DNA from 2 places in the Proteus sp. MB838 genome. Region 1 is predicted to be linked to the other one. Evidence: predicted binding sites of a transcription regulator. Region 1 holds the regulator's gene; the other holds the start of a gene.
What was found. Region 1 encodes ArgR, which controls arginine synthesis, uptake and breakdown. Its sites were predicted from a motif close to ANTGAATAAAAATACANT; they were not measured.
Positions count from the first base shown of each region.

Region 2: argC (N-acetyl-gamma-glutamyl-phosphate reductase) is a predicted target of ArgR. The motif match lies at 7,915-7,932, and genes of this name have one in related genera.

Region 1 covers NZ_BAABMO010000003.1:55,467-65,719, forward strand. Annotated here, with positions in the region: partial or broken gene dacB (serine-type D-Ala-D-Ala carboxypeptidase) at 1-614, shown strand, start outside; gene cgtA (Obg family GTPase CgtA) at 725-1,894, opposite strand; gene rpmA (50S ribosomal protein L27) at 2,026-2,283, opposite strand; gene rplU (50S ribosomal protein L21) at 2,303-2,611, opposite strand; gene ispB (octaprenyl diphosphate synthase) at 2,874-3,845, shown strand; gene ACYUCW_RS02025 (DNA-binding protein) at 3,892-4,308, opposite strand; gene ACYUCW_RS02030 (DNA-binding protein) at 4,387-4,734, opposite strand; partial or broken gene ACYUCW_RS02035 (helix-turn-helix domain-containing protein) at 4,920-5,186, shown strand; gene mdh (malate dehydrogenase) at 5,287-6,225, opposite strand; gene argR (transcriptional regulator ArgR) at 6,676-7,146, shown strand; gene mpl (UDP-N-acetylmuramate:L-alanyl-gamma-D-glutamyl-meso-diaminopimelate ligase) at 7,215-8,594, opposite strand; gene fbp (class 1 fructose-bisphosphatase) at 8,760-9,767, shown strand; gene ppa (inorganic diphosphatase) at 9,967-10,253, shown strand, end outside.
Region 2 covers NZ_BAABMO010000005.1:122,568-132,820, forward strand. Annotated here, with positions in the region: gene proP (glycine betaine/L-proline transporter ProP) at 1-17, opposite strand, end outside; gene ACYUCW_RS03830 (LysR substrate-binding domain-containing protein) at 787-1,800, shown strand; gene ACYUCW_RS03835 (M20 metallopeptidase family protein) at 1,876-3,057, opposite strand; gene ACYUCW_RS03840 (hypothetical protein) at 3,057-3,506, opposite strand; gene ACYUCW_RS03845 (DUF3100 domain-containing protein) at 3,503-4,324, opposite strand; gene poxB (ubiquinone-dependent pyruvate dehydrogenase) at 4,889-6,613, shown strand; gene argE (acetylornithine deacetylase) at 6,705-7,868, opposite strand; gene argC (N-acetyl-gamma-glutamyl-phosphate reductase) at 7,969-8,973, shown strand; gene argB (acetylglutamate kinase) at 8,994-9,767, shown strand; gene ACYUCW_RS03870 (argininosuccinate synthase) at 9,832-10,253, shown strand, end outside.

The DNA of each region.
Region 1 (10,253 bases):
CAAACGCCGCTCCCAACCTAAAGCCCCTGTTACTGTTTTAGCACAAACACAATCTAAACCGTTACACACTTTATTGACGACGATGTTAAAAGAGTCTGACAATATGATTGCAGATGCCGTATTTAGAACTATTGGTCGTGAATATTATGGTGTAGCTGGCACTTGGCGTTCAGGGGCGGATGCCACTCGTGCTATTTTAAAACAAAAAGCGGGCATTGATTTAGCTAATACAATTATGGTGGATGGATCTGGGCTTTCCCGCCATAACCTGATAGCCCCCCGCAACCATGATGCAAGTATTACAATATGTCGGACAACATGATAGTGAGTTAAATTTTATCAGTATGCTTCCTCTTGCCGGTCATGATGGTACATTGCAATATCGTGGTGGTTTTACTGAAGCGGGCGTCAACGGTAAAGTTTCCGCTAAAACAGGTTCACTCAAGGGAGTGTATAATCTAGCTGGCTTTATGACCACAGCCAATGGACAGAAAGTGGCATTTGTACAATTTATTTCTGCCTACTCTCCCCCTACACAAAATCGCAATGCTGGACGCGCCTATTTGGTTCGTTTTGAAACGAATTTATATAAAGATATCTATAACAATAGATAGCACTATTATTTGTTAGAAAGTAAAAACGCCTGAAAATTCAGGCGTTTTTTATGTCTCACTATCTGTATGTCTATACGATACCGAGACAACAATACCGATAAAAAGAGAGATTAACGTTGGTAGATAAACTCTACACCATCATCATCTTCTTCATCCCAATCTTCGTCATCGTCTTCAATGTCAGGATTTTCAAGTTGTTCTTTATGGTAGTCATCCCACATAAAATCAACTTTTTCTTCAGTGGCTAAAGCGGTAGCAATATCTTGCTCACGTGGGGTTACTTTCAGGAATTCCATAATATCCCAACAAAGTTTTTTCACCCCTTCTTGGTTGATAGCAGCAATCATATAATAATCACCTTCCCAACCCAACGCTTCAACTATCGCTTGCGCTTTCTGTTTTGCTTCATCGGCATCAAGCAGATCCACTTTATTGAAAACTAACCAACGTGGTTTTTGTGCCAGTTTATCGCTGTATTTTTCTAATTCAGAAATAATGATTTTGGCATTTTCAACGGGATCAGAACCATCAATAGGATCGATGTCGATCAAATGCAATAATACACGGCAACGTTCTAAATGTTTCAGGAACTGGATCCCAAGACCCGCGCCATCAGCAGCCCCTTCGATCAGCCCCGGTATATCCGCAACTACAAAGCTTTGATGGCTGTCCATACGCACAACACCTAAGCTAGGTACTAGTGTAGTAAATGGATAATCTGCCACTTTGGGTTTGGCTGCCGAGACGGCTCGAATAAAGGTAGATTTACCGGCATTCGGCATACCTAACATACCTACATCCGCAAGTAGCATCAGCTCTAACAGTACTTCACGTGATTCACCTGGTGTACCCATTGTGCGTTGACGTGGTGCACGATTGACTGATGATTTAAAACGCGTATTCCCTAAACCATGGAAGCCACCTTTAGCGACCATTTGTTTTTGACCATGTACCGTTAAGTCAGCAATGATCTCACCTGTAGCAAGATCACGGGCACGCGTCCCCACAGGGACATTAATAGTAATATCTTGACCACGTTTTCCCGTACAATCACGGCTTTGGCCATTTTCACCACGCTCAGCGCGGTAAGATTTAGTAAAACGGTAATCGATAAGGGTGTTGAGGTTTTCGTCTGCAACCATGTAGACATCACCACCATCACCGCCATCACCACCGTCTGGTCCCCCTTTCGGGATATATTTTTCTCGACGAAAGCTTACACAGCCGTTACCACCGTCGCCAGCGACGATTAGGATCTTGGCCTCATCAACAAATTTCATGATTTTACTCCGTATGATAGCCATTAACGTGCTGGATGGCCGAAATTACCCAGAGATGGCCTTTTTTAAATATAAAAAGCCCCGCAACAGACTGTGCAGGGCTTTTAACTCGGTGTTTAAAGGACCGGTAATTATTCAGCTTCGATGCTGATAAATTTACGATTGTTTGGACCTTTAACTTCGAATTTAACTTTTCCGTCAGCTAACGCAAACAGGGTGTGGTCACGACCACAACCAACGTTAGTACCTGCATGGAACTTAGTACCACGTTGACGAACGATGATGCTACCTGCTAATACAGCTTCACCACCGAAACGTTTTACACCTAGACGTTTTGCTTCGGAATCGCGACCGTTACGAGTCGAGCCGCCAGCCTTTTTGTGTGCCATTAATCTGCTCTCCTAAACCTTAAGCGATACCAGTGATTTTAACATCAGTAAACCACTGACGGTGGCCCTGTTGTTTACGGCTGTGTTTACGACGACGGAACTTAACAATTTTAACTTTCTCGCCGCGACCGTGAGCAACCACTTCCGCTTTAACTTTAACGCCCTCAAGGATTGGAGCGCCAATTTGAATGTTGTCGCCATCAGCGACCATCATGACGGTGTCAAACTCAATAGTTTCGCCAGTTGCTACTTCAAGCTTTTCTAAGCGAATTGTTTGACCTTCGCTGACTCGGTGTTGTTTACCACCACTTTGGAAAACCGCGTACATATAAACTCCGCTTTCCGCACACTCCCAATATGTATAATTTGAGTGCACAATTAAAATATTCACATAGGGCGCGAATTCTACGCAAATTTAGTCGCGATGACAAGTATAGATCGCAAACAACCAGCAAAAAAAAGAGTTTTTTACACAATATTTATTTCAGCCATTTTTAAAGTACAATCTAAATTATAAGAGAGTAAAATCTATGGCATGATCATTTTTTATTAATTATAACGCGCTCATTGGCGAGCCAAAGTCGAAAAACATGAATTTAGAATCTATTATAAAACTCACATCCGCTGATATGGCTGCGGTAAATGACGCAATTCTTTACCAGCTTAATTCAGATGTTTCTTTGATAAACCAGCTTGGTTACTACATCATTAGCGGTGGTGGTAAAAGGATCCGCCCAATGATCGCTGTTCTGACCGGCCGAGCTTTGGATTATCAAGGGGACAAACATATCTCTGTCGCCGCTTTAATTGAATTTATTCATACCGCAACATTATTGCACGACGATGTTGTTGATGAATCCGATATGCGTAGAGGCAAACAAACAGCTAATGCTGTGTTTGGTAATGCTGCAAGCGTGCTGGTAGGTGACTTTATTTATACACGATCTTTTCAGATGATGACGGATCTTGATTCCATGCGCGTGCTAAAGCTGATGTCTAGCGCAACCAATGTGATCGCTGAAGGTGAAGTATTACAATTAATGAATTGTAACGATCCTGACATTACTGAAGATGACTATATGCAAGTTATCTACAGTAAAACCGCTCGTTTATTTGAAGCTGCCTCTCATGCGTCAGCCATCCTCTGCGGAGCCACTCCAGAGCAAGAGAAAGCTTTCCAAGATTATGGTCGTTATCTTGGTACCGCATTCCAGCTGATTGACGATTTACTGGATTATGATGCAGATAATACCCAATTAGGTAAAAATACCGGTGACGATCTGGATGAAGGTAAACCTACTTTGCCTTTACTTCATGCCATGCACCATGGTAACGAAACAGAATCACAACTCATTCGTCAAGCCATTGAAAAAGGTAACGGCCGTCATTTACTCGACACTGTGTTAAAAACGATGAAACAGTGTGGCTCACTGGAATATACCCGCCAAAAAGCGGAAGAAGAAGCCGATAAAGCCATTGAGGCGTTAGCGATTATTCCTGATTCATCTTACAAAGATGCATTAATTGGCCTTGCGCACGTTGCTGTGCAACGACAATCGTAATTTTCATACCTAAACCCCATAAAGTATGAGAAGCCCGTCAGAGCGACTATGTCGACTCTGGGGGGCTTTTTAATTTTTGAACCACTTCTTCATTTTCTCGTTCGATCTCTTCTTGATTGTCAGCATCAATATAGCTAATTAACTTAGCGAGACCTTCTCGTAAAACAAATTTTACGATTTTTTCACGCTCTGATTTTGTTAGCTGATAATAAGCTTCCACCCAGATAAGAAAGGCATCCTGACGCTTAGATAAATATTCTGCAGGAGGCTCATGCGCCGCTAACACACTCACCACCTCTTCAGGGAGGCTTTTAACCGAGTACTCAACGGCTTTACCTTGTACTCCACGCTTACGGCGATTTTCCCATCCTTCACGGCGTGCCATTAAATTGACCCCTTGTGGAGAATTAGGTAACCCTGCAAGCCCTACTAATTCTTTTGCTGTATACCATTCTTTTTTCATGATCTCATCTCACATTCAACTAAGAGGTTAGTCAGATATCGGTTGCGGATAACGCAATAGCGCGTTCTTTAAAGTCGCTTAATCTTTGACGATCTTTTCTAAAAAACTTCTAATACCATCCCGCAAGATCAGCTCTGTTACTGTTTTTTGTTCACCATCATTAAGTTGTTGGAATGCTTTCACCCAGATAACGAGTGGCTCCTCTTTATTTAGTTTGTAATGTGCTAATGGTTCATAAAGCTCCAGAGCAATTAAAGTTTCTTCTGGTAAACAAGAGTAATGATATTCAACGCCATTTCCTTGTTTATTAGTTCTCTCTTGTTTTAACCAAGATTCACGTTTAGCTTTTGCATTTACACCTTGTGGTGATTTAGGTAATCCACCTATACCCGTCAATTCCATTGCCGTATACCACTCTTTTTTCATTACGTTTCTCTAAAATTGTTATCAACTTCAAAAAAGAAATTATTAAGAATAAAATCAGAAATATTTTTAGAAAAATAATGTTATTTTATTTTCTAAATAATCAGTTTAATGCTTTTAAGCATTTCTAATAAACTGTTATTTATACCACTAACACAGCATTTAATTTTATAGAAAAAGGATTAAAAATGATTTCAAGGAAATCTGATTGGCATCCTGCCGATATTATTGCCGCACTCAGAAAATGAGGCACAACACTGGCAGCCATCTCTCGCCAAGCTGGTTTAAGCTCTTCAACACTGGCTAACGCACTGTCACGCCCTTGGCCAAAAGGTGAGAAAATCATTGCTGACTTTCTAGGTGTAGCGCCTTCGGAAATTTGGCCCAGTCGTTATTTTCATCCTGAAACAGGAGAATTACTTGAACGGAAGATACGCGACAAAACCAATAATTAACTAATAATTACATATATTATAATTAATAAAAAAAACCGCTGATACACTATCAGCGGTTTTTATTTAAATTTACATTATTTTAAAGCAAAAAGGTTATTTTTTATTTATTAATAAATTCTTCGCCAAGAATTATATCTTTTTTCAATACATCCAACATGCCATTAAGAGATTGTTTTTCAAAATCACTTAATTGACCGATTGGTAGATATTCTTCAACACCATTCTTACCTAAACGAACAGGTTGTGCAAAGAAACGGGCATGTTCACCATCGCCTTCGGTATAGGTGCACTCAATAACATCTTTTTCGCCATTTAAAGCACGGATCAATGAAAGACCAAAGCGCGCAGCTGCTTGTCCCATTGATAATGTGGCTGATCCGCCACCCGCTTTAGCTTCAACAACCTCAGTTCCCGCATTTTGAATACGTTTTGTTAATGCAGCAACTTCTTCATCAGTAAATGACACACCGGCTACTTGAGATAGCAAAGGAAGAATAGTGACACCTGAGTGTCCACCAATGACCGGAACATTCGTTGTTTGTGGATCTTTGCCTTTTAATTCAGCAACAAAAGTATTCGCACGGATAATATCCAGTGTTGTCACACCAAATAGGCGTTTTTTATCATAAACACCGGCTTTTTTCAGTACTTCAGCAGCGATAGCAACCGTAGTATTGACTGGATTAGTAATGATACCAATAAGCGCCTTAGGGCAGTTTTGTGCAACTTTTTCAATAAGATTACGCACGATCCCTGCATTTACATTGAAAAGATCAGAGCGATCCATACCCGGTTTACGGGCAACACCGGCAGAAATTAAAACAACATCTGCATCTTTTAATGCAGGAGAAGGATCTTCGCCAGCAAAACCTTTTACCCTTACTTGAGTAGGTATATGACTTAAGTCCGCTGCAACACCCGGTGTAACCGGAGCGATATCATATAAAGAGAGTTCACTACCAGCTGGAAGCTGATTTTTAAGAAGAAGTGCCAGTGCCTGACCAATACCACCCGCTACACCGAGAACTGCTACTTTCATTCTGATACTCCTTAGTTTACGAGATAGTGGAACGCCTTTGATATACTCACTATTACGCAACACACCTAGTAAAGAAAACAATTATTTAACAGCTATATTGCATAATAAGGCATTTGTAGTAAAAAATAATACTTCGGTTATTCTAAACAAATTGCTTATCTGTTAATGAGATAGCGGGCACTCTTTTGAGAAATAATTCCAATAAATATCGCTAAGTGCTAAACGAACTATCTCATATTGCATAATCATTTAAGATTATCATTTAGTTAACAAATTATTTACCTAATCAAGATTATCGCATTCAATATCGAGAAATAAAACTTTTTTGAGTTAACACACAAAAACACACATCAACCAAGAAGAGAAACAAGATTAACGGAGCTAATGTTGCATAAAAATTCACTTCTCTGCATAATGTGCGAGTTATTGATAACTCACTAAAGGTGAACTATGCGCACTCCTTCTAAGCAAGAAGACTTGGTTAAAGCATTTAAAGCCCTGCTGAAAGAAGAAAAATTCAGTTCACAAGGCGAGATTGTAACCGCATTACAAGAAGCTGGTTTTGATAATATTAACCAGTCTAAAATCTCTCGTATGCTAACAAAATTTGGCGCAGTAAGAACGCGTAATGCCAAAATGGAAATGGTTTACTGCCTGCCAACAGAACTTGGTGTACCAACAGCAAGTAGCCCATTGAAAAATTTGGTACTTGATATTGACCATAACCACTCAGTAGTGGTTATTAGAACCAGCCCCGGTGCCGCACAGCTTATTGCACGTTTATTAGATTCTTTAGGTAAAGCAGAAGGGATCCTCGGAAGTATCGCTGGTGATGACACTATTTTTTCTACACCCGCGCCAGGATTCTCAACAGAAGAACTACGAGATGCGATTTTAAACCTATTTGATCAGGAATTATAAATAGCGACTTCAGGAAAATAGGTCATAAACAGTAAGCCACTGAAATTTCAGTGGCTTACTTATTTAAATTAATATTGATCCACAGATGATTTTGGTGTGGCTAATTTCGCCAGGAGTTTTTCATGTATACCACCAAAGCCACCATTGCTCATGATCAAAATATGATCACCCGGTTTAGCTTCTTTAGCAACCATCTCCACTAATGTATCAATATCCGTGCTCCAACGAGCAGGCTGTACACACTTCTCGGCAATATCACTGACTAACCATTGAATGTTAGGTGGCTGAAATAAGAAAACTTCATCAGCACGTCCCAATGCCGGGGCGATATCATCTTTACTGATCCCCATCTTCATCGTATTAGAGCGAGGTTCTAATACCGCAATAATACGTGCTGTTCCGCCAACTTTACTACGTAACGCTTCAAGGGTTGCTAAAATCGCCGTAGGATGATGGGCAAAGTCATCATAAACACTCACTTGATTTACTTCACCCCGTAACTCTAAACGACGACGGGCGTTAATAAATTTATTGAGTGCTGCGCATGCATCTACCGGTAATACACCAACGTGGTGAGCTGCCACAATGGCCATTAAGCCATTTTGCATATTGTGTTCACCCGAAAGTCCCCAACAAACCTCACCGACTTGCTCACCTTTATGGAACACTGCAAAGTGGCTACTGTCATTACTGATCTTTTTCGCCTGCCAATCACCCGTCTCACCGGTGTACTCTTCCTCACTCCAACATCCCATACCAATGGTCTGTTTTAAGTTCAGATCGTTATCAGGCATGATAATTTTGCCACTGCCCGGCACAATACGGACTAAATGATGAAACTGTTTTTGAATCGCCGTTAAATCATCAAAAATATCCGCATGATCGAATTCCAGATTATTTAAGATAAGCGTACGTGGCGAGTAATGAACAAATTTAGAACGTTTATCAAAGAAAGCACTGTCATACTCATCAGCTTCAATAACAAAAAACGGGCTTTCCCCCAATTGTGCTGAAACTTGAAAGTTACCCGGCACACCACCAATTAAAAAACCAGGTTGATAACCACAATCTTCTAAAATCCAAGCCAGCATACCTGCCGTAGTCGTTTTACCATGGGTACCCGCAACGGCCAAAACCCAACGCTCAGGCAAAATATAGTCATGTAACCATTGTGGCCCTGATGTGTAAGGCAATCCTTTTTCAAGTACCGCTTCAACACAAGGATTCCCTCGAGTCATCGCATTGCCAATAATCACCATGTCAGGAGCAGGTTCCAATTGTTGTGGAGCATAACCTTCGATTAGCTCAATGCCTTGATTTTCCAATAATGTGCTCATTGGAGGATAAACATTTGCATCAGAGCCAGTTACTTTATGCCCTTTCGCTCGAGCTAAGATGGCAAGACTTCCCATAAAGGTGCCACAAATACCAAGAATATGAATGTGCATGAATTTCTTTCCAATAGCATGAAGTTGGTCACTATTCTAACCATCAAAAAGCAGATTAGAAACGGATTAACCTTTGAATCATGCGATTCTTTGGATAAACTTGCCACTAATAAGGAAACTTTTTTCCTTTTTATATTTTATCCATTCACATTCAGGACCCACGTCATGAAAACATTAGGCGAATTTATCGTCGAGAAACAACAAGATTTTCCCCATGCAACTGGCGAATTAACGGCATTGCTGTCAGCCATTAAGCTTGGGGCTAAAATTATTCACCGTGATATTAATAAAGCTGGGTTAGTCGATATTCTTGGCACTAACGGTGTTTCTAATGTTCAAGGTGAAGCCCAGATGAAACTGGATCTTTACGCGAATGAGAAACTAAAAGCAGCACTTAAAGCTCGTGGTGAAGTTGCGGGGATCGGTTCGGAAGAAGAAGACGATATCGTTATCTTTGAAGGTGATCGCGCGGAAAATGCCAAGTATGTGGTATTAATGGATCCATTGGATGGTTCTTCTAATATCGATGTAAACGTTTCCGTTGGTACTATTTTCTCTATTTACCACCGTATTACGCCTATTGGCCAACCAGTGACACTAGATGATTTCCTGCAACCCGGTAATCGCCAAGTTGCTGCGGGTTATGTCGTTTATGGCTCATCTACTATGTTGGTTTACACTACCGGTTGTGGTGTACATGCCTTTACTTACGATCCTTCTTTAGGGGTTTTCTGTTTATCTCACGAAAGTGTTCATTTTCCGCCTACCGGAAATATGTATTCAATCAATGAAGGTAACTACATTAAATTCCCATTAGGGGTAAAAAAATACATCAAGTATTGCCAAGAGCAGGATGCAGCAACTAACCGTCCTTATACAACTCGCTATATTGGCTCTTTGGTTGCGGATTTCCATCGTAACTTGCTCAAAGGGGGGATTTATATTTACCCAAGTACGGCAAGTCATCCAAATGGTAAATTACGCTTACTTTATGAATGCAACCCAATGGCATTCCTCGCGGAACAAGCGGGTGGTAAAGCCAGTAATGGTAAAGATCGTATTTTAGATATCAAACCAACAGAGTTGCACCAACGCATGCCATTCTTTGTGGGTACTAAAGCGATGGTCGAACAAGCAGAAGCATTTATGGCTCAATATCCAGACGAAGAATAAATTTTCTTTTTGTCAGGATATAGTTAAACCGGGCTTAATTAACGCGTCCGGTTTTTTCATCTCCCAAAATAGCTAATTCGTGTATTTGTTGCTTATTTTTACCTCAAAAGGCAACCTGTACGGCAAAAAACGGGTATTGTTAAAAACTTTTCGCTATACTACGAGCCACGTCAAATTAATTTTTCATAGGAAATTTTTTATGAGCCTGAATCATGTTCCTGCTGGTAAAGAACTACCAGAAGATATCTATGTTGTTATTGAAATTCCAGCCAATGCTGATCCAATCAAATACGAAGTTGATAAAGAAAGTGGTGCACTGTTCGTTGACCGTTTTATGTCAACAGCGATGTTCTACCCATGCAACTACGGTTACATCAACAACACATTATCTTTAGATGGTGATCCAGTAGACGTTCTGGTTCCAACTCCATACCCATTACAACCAGGTTCAGTCATTCGTTGCCGTCCTGTTGGCGTACTGAAAAT
Region 2 (10,253 bases), on a different contig from region 1:
TTTTTCTTCAATTTCATATTAAGTGACCTTTCAATTAAGGTATTAGTAAATTGTTGTTATTCAATTAATAATTAAACGAAATGAAGTGACTATTTTATAGCGAGAAAAGAGAGTGGTAATAATTCACTAAAAAACAGTTTACTTCTACATAGTCAAATAGTGAGGGTGAACTAATAGCTTATGGAACACTTATTAAGTATAGATGAGGTTAAATGAAAGATTAGGGATTTTTTGTCGTTGTTTTGATATAACAAAACGAAGCCTCTAAGTAAAAAATGTGACCTATATCATAGCTGAATATGGCTTTTGTGTAAAATCCATGATGTTAATGGTTGTAAATTTGAATTAAGTTAGATGAAGATAGCGATAAAAAGCTAATAGTAAATATTATTATATAACAATGGGTTATGTTGGGTTTTTATTTTTTGATTAGAAATAATATATTGATAGTCAAATTATGCATAATAAATAGTTAATATCTGCTTTAATGTGGATGAAATCATCTATTATTCGTTGTGCTAAAACACAGAAATAAAAACAGTCATTGCTAGATTTGGTGCAGTCACTTTTCTATTCTAGCAAATAGATAAGGTAAGTCAGTGGATAATTAAGTAGATATCACTATTCTTATTAAGAGAGCAAAAAGAGAGGAGATGTCATAATATCCACTAGGCATAAGAGCAGATAATTTGAGTAATGACATTGTAGTATAAATATTAACAATAATTATTTTTATAAAATCAATAATTAACGGCATGCTTGTGCCAATTAACCCAGGTACTCCTCATGAATATTAATCAACTGAAAAGCTTTGTTGAAGTAGTGCGAAATGACTTTAACATTACAAATGCGGCAGAGAAACTCTATACCTCACAACCAACGATTAGTAAGCAACTTAAGATATTAGAAGACGAACTCAGTGTTTCTTTATTCGTCCGTAAAAATAATAATTTATTAGCACTTAGTCCTATGGGGAAAGAGGTCCATAAAATAGCTAGCGATATTCTTGGGCAGGTTGATAAAATTAAAAGTATTGTGGCAGAAGAAGATCGTAATAAAAAAGTAGATTTGCACATTGCCACAACACATACGCAAATACGTTACTCCTTACCCAACGTCATTGATCATTTTCGCCGCTATTACCCGAATATTTCACTCCATTTTCACCAAGGTGCTCCTGCTCAGTTAGCAGAAATGGTAAAAAATGGCGATGTCGATTTTGCGATTGCCACAGAATCGATGCATTTATATGAAGATTTAATTACTTTGCCTTGTTATCGCTGGACTCGCAGTTTATTAGTACCTTATGATCACCCTCTTGCATCATTACCTGATGATCAACAGGTTACCATTGAACAACTTGGTCAATATCCCCTTATTACCTATGTGTTTGGTTTCACTCGAGGCTCTAAACTCGATAAAGTGTTTTATAAAAACCATCTTAAACCTCAAGTGGCATTGACGGCGACAGATACCGAAATCATTAAATATTATGTCAAGCGCCACCTTGGTATTGGTGTGATTGCCACGGTTGCTTATGATGAAATAGAAGATAGCCAAGCATTAAAGTGCATCAATATCGATCACTTAGTACAGCCCAGTTATACACATATATGCCTAAGTAAACATACGCATATGAAAGATTATATGCATGAGTTTATTTCACTTTATGCTCCGCATATTGATAGAAATATTATTCAGATGCCAGAGCAGTGGGAAACCCAATGGCATAGCAAAGAAGTGTATCAGGGGTTACCTGATCTGATTTCGGTAAATAGCAAAGAGAAAATAATAGAATAAATCTTCAGTTAAGATGAGGGACTAAAAAGCCCGTTTTTGCGGGGGCAAAAAACGGGCTTAGGGCAGAATAAGTAATTATTTGCGAGTTAGCAGATTAACAAAAATCTGTGCACCCACTAATAAGCAATCATCATCAACAAAATAAGGATTAGCATGAAGGTAGTTATTGATACCTTTAGCTTGATTACCACTGCCTAAAAAGAACATTGCGCCAACTTTACCTTTAGTGGCATTCACCATATAGCTAAAGTCTTCACTACCCGTCATTGGTTTACCGTTAGATTCGATATTCTCTTCTGGTAAAAATTGGCGAGTGGCTTCTAGTAAACGCTGATAAGCCGTAGGATGGTTAATAACAGCAGGGTAGCCTGTCGCTGTTAATGTTGTTTTAAATCCACCCGCTGTACTACGCGCTACGATTTCATTAAAGCTTTCTTTTAATACTTTGTCGGTATTTTCATCCATAGAGCGGATAGTACCACGGGCTTGAACGTGATCTGCTAACGCATTAGGAATAGTACCGCCATTGATCATGCCGCAACCAAATACCGCAGGGCTAAAGGGATCAGTTTTTTTGGCAACTACATAATCCATATAATCAATTAAGCGAGTTGCTTCACGAATAGCATCTAAACCTTTATGCGGTGTAGATCCGTGCGCAGAAACACCATAAACATCTAATGTCCATGCTGAGCCGTAAGATGACATGACACCATCATTAAAACGTACACAACCGGTTTCGATAGCTGCATCATTATGTAGTGCGTAAGTTTCATCAACGCCTTCCATGCAACCTAACTCAACCATTTTGTCAGCACCAGGAACACGCATATCCTCTTCTGCCATTTGGAAAATAAAACGCACATTAGCGCTCATTTCTGCTTGGTTTTCAGCAAGGTATTTAGCGGCCGTTAATGCAATGGTCATATGAGTATCGTGACCACAATTATGTGCACAACCTTGATGGATAGAGCTGTGTTCGTTGTTCGTTAAGTCTGGCATTTCTAATCCATCCATATCTGCACGGATGGCAATCAGTGGAAAATCAGCATTAACAATTAAATCGGCAGTAAATCCAGTATAGCCATCAAAGGTTTTAATTTGATAGCCAAAGCTTTCCATCAATTCACGGCAATACTTTGATGTTTTATATTCTTCACCTGATAACTCAGGAATTTTGTGCAGATCTTGTCGTGTTTTTTTACTAAAGTCATTTAATTGAAAGAGTTTTTCGCTGACATTATAAATATTATTCATTAGATAACTCCCTGGATAGTAAATCCAATTTGTGCGACGATTGATGCGCCGAAGAAACAGCAGGTAGAAACAATCATGAAAATAAGGATCACTTTCCATGACATTTTCTTCAGTTCTTCTAATTGGCCACCAACGGATAAACCAGCAAATGCTAATAAAGGTACACAACAAGATAAGAAAGAGACTTTACCAATAGAACTAATAAAAAACTCTCTTACAGGTGTTTCAGGTAAACAAATAAGTATCCCGATAATAGTTGCATAAGCAAATGTTGGTAGAGATGAAGGTAAATATTGTTTAGCAACGAGTGAAATAAAAACCACTACAGACATAGCAATAAAGCTATCCCACATTGCATAAATAGCAATCCCTGATGTTAACGTTTGAGTAAACATTGCCAGTAAAATAGCAACGAATACTAATTTCATATCTATAATTATATTTTTCATGCAGTTTTGCCTCTGGTGAAAACTTTATAAATTTTTTCTGAAAGAGGTAAACCTAAATAGGTTAATGAGAGTGCGCCAAGTGCAGAAGATAATAAGTTAGATGCAGCCGCAACACTTAATACTTGTTGTGCTAAAGCTTCGTCTAAACCGTTAATTAATGCCCCTGATGCAGCACTTAACATTGAACCTGAACCTACGCCGGAGCCTGCTGCTAGAGCAAGTGGGTGTAAGCCTGTTAATGGTGCAAGACTACCTAATACGCTAAACCATAAAGTCCCGATAACAGAACCACATAAGTAAATAGCTAATACACCAATATATTCTTGTGAGCCAGTCCCAAATCTACCTTGAATAACGGCGATAGAAGGTTCTCGACTAATAGATGAACATGCACCAATTGCACGGCGACCAAAACCAAATTTAATGGCTAATGGTACGGCAATTAATACTGGTAATAAGTTTCCTAGCTCTTGAACAAATAAAGGAATACCGACACTTAAAATCATTTTTATATTTGGGACGATCATGCCAGCATATTGCGTACCTAAAATAAGTAGGCTGAAACCTACCATTTTACCGCAGAAGCCTTCTTCTTTTTCTGTAAATAATTTACCCCAAACTTTAATTTTTTTGCGGGTAAATCCAGCCGACATAAACATACCAATAATAACTGCAAATAACATTGGTAGAATAGGAATGACTGCAATACCAATCTTAATTTCTTTTTTACCAATCACATATTGTGAAATAAAAATTAAGAAAAGGACTGCCAGAATACTAATAAAGAAAACCTTTATCGGACTTCTACTTTTGTCCATCCGTTAATCTCCGTAGAAAAATAAACAGGCTTTATTCTAGAGGACAAAAAGCAAAAGGTAGCGTGACCAATGTCATGTTTACTTCATACCTCTTTTTCATGGGACATGAAATAAAATAATAGTAATAAATTTATTAACAATTTGAGTTAACTGAAATTATTGAGGAAAGACAGAGAGTAAGGCTGAAATGTGTCAGCTATATTGTTAAATAAAATGATAGTAGAAAAAGAGCAATTAAAAATTAGTTTAATTATTAAAATAATCCTATAAGTTTATTTTGTCTAGCACTTGATGATTTTAATACAATATAAATGAGATAGATTCTTATTTAATGCGAAATGAGTCATAAAAGCGATAAGTGCGTTTATCAATAGTATTATTTTTTATAGTTAATTTCCTTTATTAATTGACCTATCTACCGTGACAATCAATCAAGAGATGTTATTCTTAATATTTGATTTAATAACACGGTATTCTCTATATGATGTGGTAAAAGAGTCGGTTGTTATATCTGGGGCAGCATGTAGAGAGATTACCCACTAAAATAAAAAGGAAATGCGTCACATGAGTAAGCAAACAGTTGCAACCTATATTGCTAAAGTGCTCCATAATGCAGGTGTGAAACGTATTTGGGGGGTGACGGGCGATTCATTGAATGGATTAAGTGATAGCTTGCGCAAAATGGGTACCATTGAATGGATGGGCACACGCCATGAAGAAGTCGCGGCTTTTGCCGCCGGAGCAGAAGCGGCTATCAATGGTGAATTAGCCGTTTGTGCCGGCTCCTGCGGACCAGGTAACTTACACTTAATTAATGGACTTTTTGATTGTCATCGTAATCATGTTCCCGTATTAGCGATTGCCGCTCATATTCCCTCTGCTGAAATTGGTAGTAATTACTTTCAAGAAACTCATCCTCAAGAGTTATTTCGTGAATGTAGTCACTATTGTGAATTAGTCTCTAATCCCGATCAGATCCCACAAATTCTGGCTATCGCTATGCGCACCGCTATTTTGAAAAAGGGTGTTGCGGTGGTGGTATTACCCGGTGATGTAGCGTTAAAACCCGCTCCAGAAGATGCCCATGAAAATTGGTATCCACTACAATCACCACTGATTATGCCGAATCGTTTTGAAATCGAAAAACTGTCTGAGGCACTGAATAACGCTAAAAATATCACCTTAATGTGTGGTGCCGGTTGTGCTCAAGCACATGATGAAGTGGTGAAACTAGCACAAACCTTAAAAGCCCCTGTTGTGCATGCACTACGTGGTAAAGAGTATCTTGAGTGGAATAATCCATGTAGCGTGGGAATGACGGGTCTTATCGGTTTTTCATCGGGTTATCACGCAATGGAGAATGCCGATACTTTAGTGCTGTTAGGTACTCAATTCCCTTATCGCGCTTTCTATCCTGCCAAAGCTAATATTATTCAAATTGACCTTAATCCAAGTAGCATTGGCTCACATTGCCATGTGGATATGGCTTTTGTTGGAGATGTCAAAGCAACCCTTAATGCATTACAACCGCGATTAAAAGAGAAAACAGATACCGCACATCTTGATGCCTCGTTAAAACATTATGCTAAAGCACGCAAAGATTTAGATGCATTGGCTCAACCTAGTGAGCGTGAGTTGATCCACCCTCAGTATTTAGCACGTCGATTAAGTGAATTAGCCAACGATGATGCGGTATTTACCTGTGATGTTGGCACGCCAACAGTTTGGGCAGCACGTTACGTGAAAATGAATGGTAAACGTCGTTTAATTGGTTCATTTAACCATGGCTCAATGGCGAATGCGATGGCGCAAGCTATTGGTATTCAAGCACTGGACAGAAAACGTCAAGTTGTGGCGATGTGCGGTGACGGTGGTTTTACCATGTTAATGGGTGATTTCATCTCATTGGCTCAAATGAACTTACCAGTGAAAGTGGTGATTTTTAATAACAGCGTATTAGGTTTTGTGGCGATGGAAATGAAAGCGGGGGGCTATTTGACTGACGGCACCGATTTACATAATCCTGATTTTGCCGCTATTGCCAATGCGGCGGGAATTAAAGGTATTCGCGTTGAGAAAGGCGAAGATCTTGATGAAGCATTAAAAACAGCCTTTGAACATGATGGCCCTGTTATTGTGGATGTGGTAACCGCAAAACAAGAGCTTTCCATGCCCCCGGAAATTAAATTTGAGCAGGCCAAAGGTTTTAGCTTGTATATGATGAAAGCGATTATTAATGGTCGTGGCGATGAAATAGTGCAATTAGCGAAAACCAACTGGTTGCGCTAATCATTAAACGCATAATCGTTATATTGCGAGTTGCAGGGGCTAATCGCCTACCTGCAACTTGCATTTCAACATAAGTCGATAGGATTTTTTATTATTTCGCTTTCTCTGCTAAACAAAAGTTTTCAATTAATTGCCCCATTAATTCACGAGTTGGCTCAATAAAAGCCATATCAATAAACTCATCAGGCTGGTGGGCTTGTTCAATGGAGCCAGGACCAAGCACTAGCGTAGGGCATAGCGCTTGAATAAAAGGTGCTTCGGTACAGTAATTAACAGTTTGCGCTTTCTCACCCAGTAGTTTTTCAATCACGGCAACCATTTTATGATCGGTCGGACACTCGTAGCCGGGAATAGGCTCGTGCAATGCTTCGACACTTAAACGTCCCGGCCAGCGCGCTTTTACCGGGGCTAATGTTTCGTGCAGCAGATCATCAAGATCTTGCAGCGTTAATCCCGGTAATGGGCGAATATCCATATGTAATTCACAGCAAGCACAAATTCTATTAGCAGCATCACCACCGTTAATATAACCAAAGTTCATGGTGGGATAGGGAATAACAAACGCCGGATTGTTATAACGGGTTTTTAATCTATCGCGCAGTGTACTGAGATGGGTGATAGATTCATGCATTAACTCAATAGCGTTGACACCTTTTTCCGGATCACTAGAGTGACCGGATTGCCCAGTAATACGGATAGCATTAGATAAATGCCCTTTGTGAGCACGTATTGGTTGTAATGAGGTGGGTTCGCCAATAATAGCAAAATCAGGACGAATAGCGGTATTAGCGGCAAAATAACGTGCACCAGCCATCGACGTTTCTTCATCTGCTGTAGCAAGAATATACAGAGGATGTGTGAGTTGAGAGGTATCTATATCTCGCAATGCATCAATAATAAAGGCAAAAAAGCCTTTCATATCTGCCGTACCTAAACCATATAACTTGCCTTCTTTTTCCGTTAGGGTAAAGGGATCTTGAGTCCAACGTCCTTCATCAAATGGCACCGTATCCGTATGTCCACAGAGTAATAACCCGCCGGTTCCACTGCCAAGGGTAGCAAGTAGGTTAAATTTCCCTCTGGTTTCAGGTACTGGTTGTATTTCAATTGAAAAACCGAGTGTTTCCAACCAATTAGCCAACAGATTAATCAGTGCCTCGTTACTTTGGTCTGTCTTAGCATCTGTTGCACTAATTGAGGGTGTTGCAATTAATTGTCGATAAAGCTCAATAAATGTAGGTAATTTAATATTCACTGTTGACAGCCTTTCTTCATAATAGTATCAATATTCATGCACTTTTTTTGAATAAAAATACATTAATCGGTTTGTGTTCATAGTACAAGGTAAGAATGACATGTTAAATACTCTGATTGTAGGAGCAAGTGGTTACACCGGTGCTGAATTAGCAGCCTATCTTCAGCAGCATCCCCATGTGAATTTGAGCAGACTGATGGTATCCGCTCAAAGTGTAGATGCAGGGAAGTGCTTTTCTGAGCTTTACCCACAATATCGTGGCTTAGTTGATTTGCCACTTGAGCCTATGGTCGATATTGCTAATGCCGCTGAAAATATCGATATCGTTTTTTTAGCCACCGCACATGAAGTCAGTCATGACATTGCCCCTATTTTTCTCGCTCAGGGGGGTGTGGTGTTCGATTTATCCGGCGCCTACCGAGTACAAAATAAGCATTTCTACCAACAATACTATGGATTCGAGCATAAGAATACTGATTGGTTATCACAGGCGGTTTATGGTCTTGCCGAATGGAACGCTGATCAGATTAGTCAGGCTCAACTTATTGCTGTGCCGGGTTGTTATCCCACCGTTTCTCAGCTGTCGTTAAAGCCATTAGTTGAAGCGGGATTATTAGACAGCACTCACTGGCCTGTTATCAATGCCACCAGCGGTGTAAGTGGCGCAGGCAGAAAAGCGTCTTTAACAAACAGCTTTTGTGAAGTGAGTTTACAACCTTACGGTGTTTTTACGCATCGTCACCAACCGGAAATTGCTACTCACCTTGGCATTGATGTCATTTTTACTCCTCATCTTGGTAATTTTGCTAGGGGGATCTTAGCCACTATCACCTGTAAGTTAAAACAAGGTGTCACAGAAAATGAGGTAAGGCAGGCATTTGAAACAGCGTATCAAGACCAACCGTTGGTGCGTATGTATGACAAAGGTCTACCTGCATTAAAAGCCGTTGTCGGTACCGCCTTTTGTGATATCGGGTTAGCACAACAAGGTGAGCATTTAATTATTGTCGGTGCGGAAGATAACTTATTAAAAGGGGCCGCAGCACAAGCGGTGCAATGTATGAACATTCGGTTCGGTTTTGCACCAACCGAAACACTTATCTAAATAATGAGTAGGGACGTTTTATGGAACCATTAATTATCAAACTAGGCGGTGTACTGCTAGATAACGAAAAAGCGTTAACACGTTTTTTTACAGCACTACAAGAATATCGTACTAGTCATAGTCGTCCATTAGTGATTGTTCATGGTGGTGGCTGTTTGGTTGATTCTCTGATGAAAAAGCTGCAATTGCCCGTAGTTAAAAAACAAGGCCTACGAGTTACCCCCGCCGATCAAATTGACATTATTACTGGCGCGTTGGCAGGAAGTGCCAATAAAACATTGCTGTCATGGGCCACACGCTTTGGTTTAAATGGTGTCGGACTTTGTTTGGGCGATGGTCAATTAGCCAAAGTAACAAAAATTAGTGATGAACTAGGTCATGTGGGAAATGCTGAACCTGGCTCTCCTGAGTTATTAAATCTATTACTGAATGCAGGGTATCTCCCGATTATTAGTTCTATAGGTGTGAGTATCCAAGGTGAACTGATGAATGTTAATGCTGACCAAGCGGCAACAGCGATTGCTGAAACCTTAGGAGCAGATTTGGTGTTGCTCTCAGATGTAAGTGGCATTTTGGATGGCAAAGGACAAAAACTCACAGAAATATCTGCCACAAAAGCGCAAGCATTAATCGACCAAGGCATTATCACCGACGGCATGATTGTTAAAGTTAATGCTGCATTAGAAGCGGCAAAAACGCTTAGACGTCCTGTTGAAATAGCCAGTTGGCGTCACGCGGAAAAACTGACTGATTTATTTAATGGTATGGCGATCGGGACACGTATTTTAGCTTAAACACAACCACATAACGCTTTGTATATTGGCGAAATAAACACAATTGAGAATAAAGGTTATCACTATGACAAAAGGTATTAAAAAAATTGTACTGGCATATTCAGGTGGTCTAGACACATCGGCTATCATCCCTTGGTTAAAAGAGCATTATGACAATTGCGAGGTGGTTGCGTTTGTTGCTGATGTGGGACAAAGTCGTGAAGATCTGGAAGGTGTAGAGCAAAAAGCATTGGCGTCAGGGGCCAGTGAATGCTATGTGGTTGATTTACGAGAAGAGTTTATTAAAGACTATGTGTATCCAGTATTAAAAACAGGGGCATTATATGAAGGGAGCTATTTGTTAGGCACTTCAATGGCACGCCCTGTGATTGCGAAAGCACAAGTTGAATTGGCATTAAAACTCGGGGCTGATGCCTTGGCGCATGGCGCAACAGGTAAAGGTAATGACCAAGTTCGTTTTGAAAGTACTTATACCGCACTGGCACC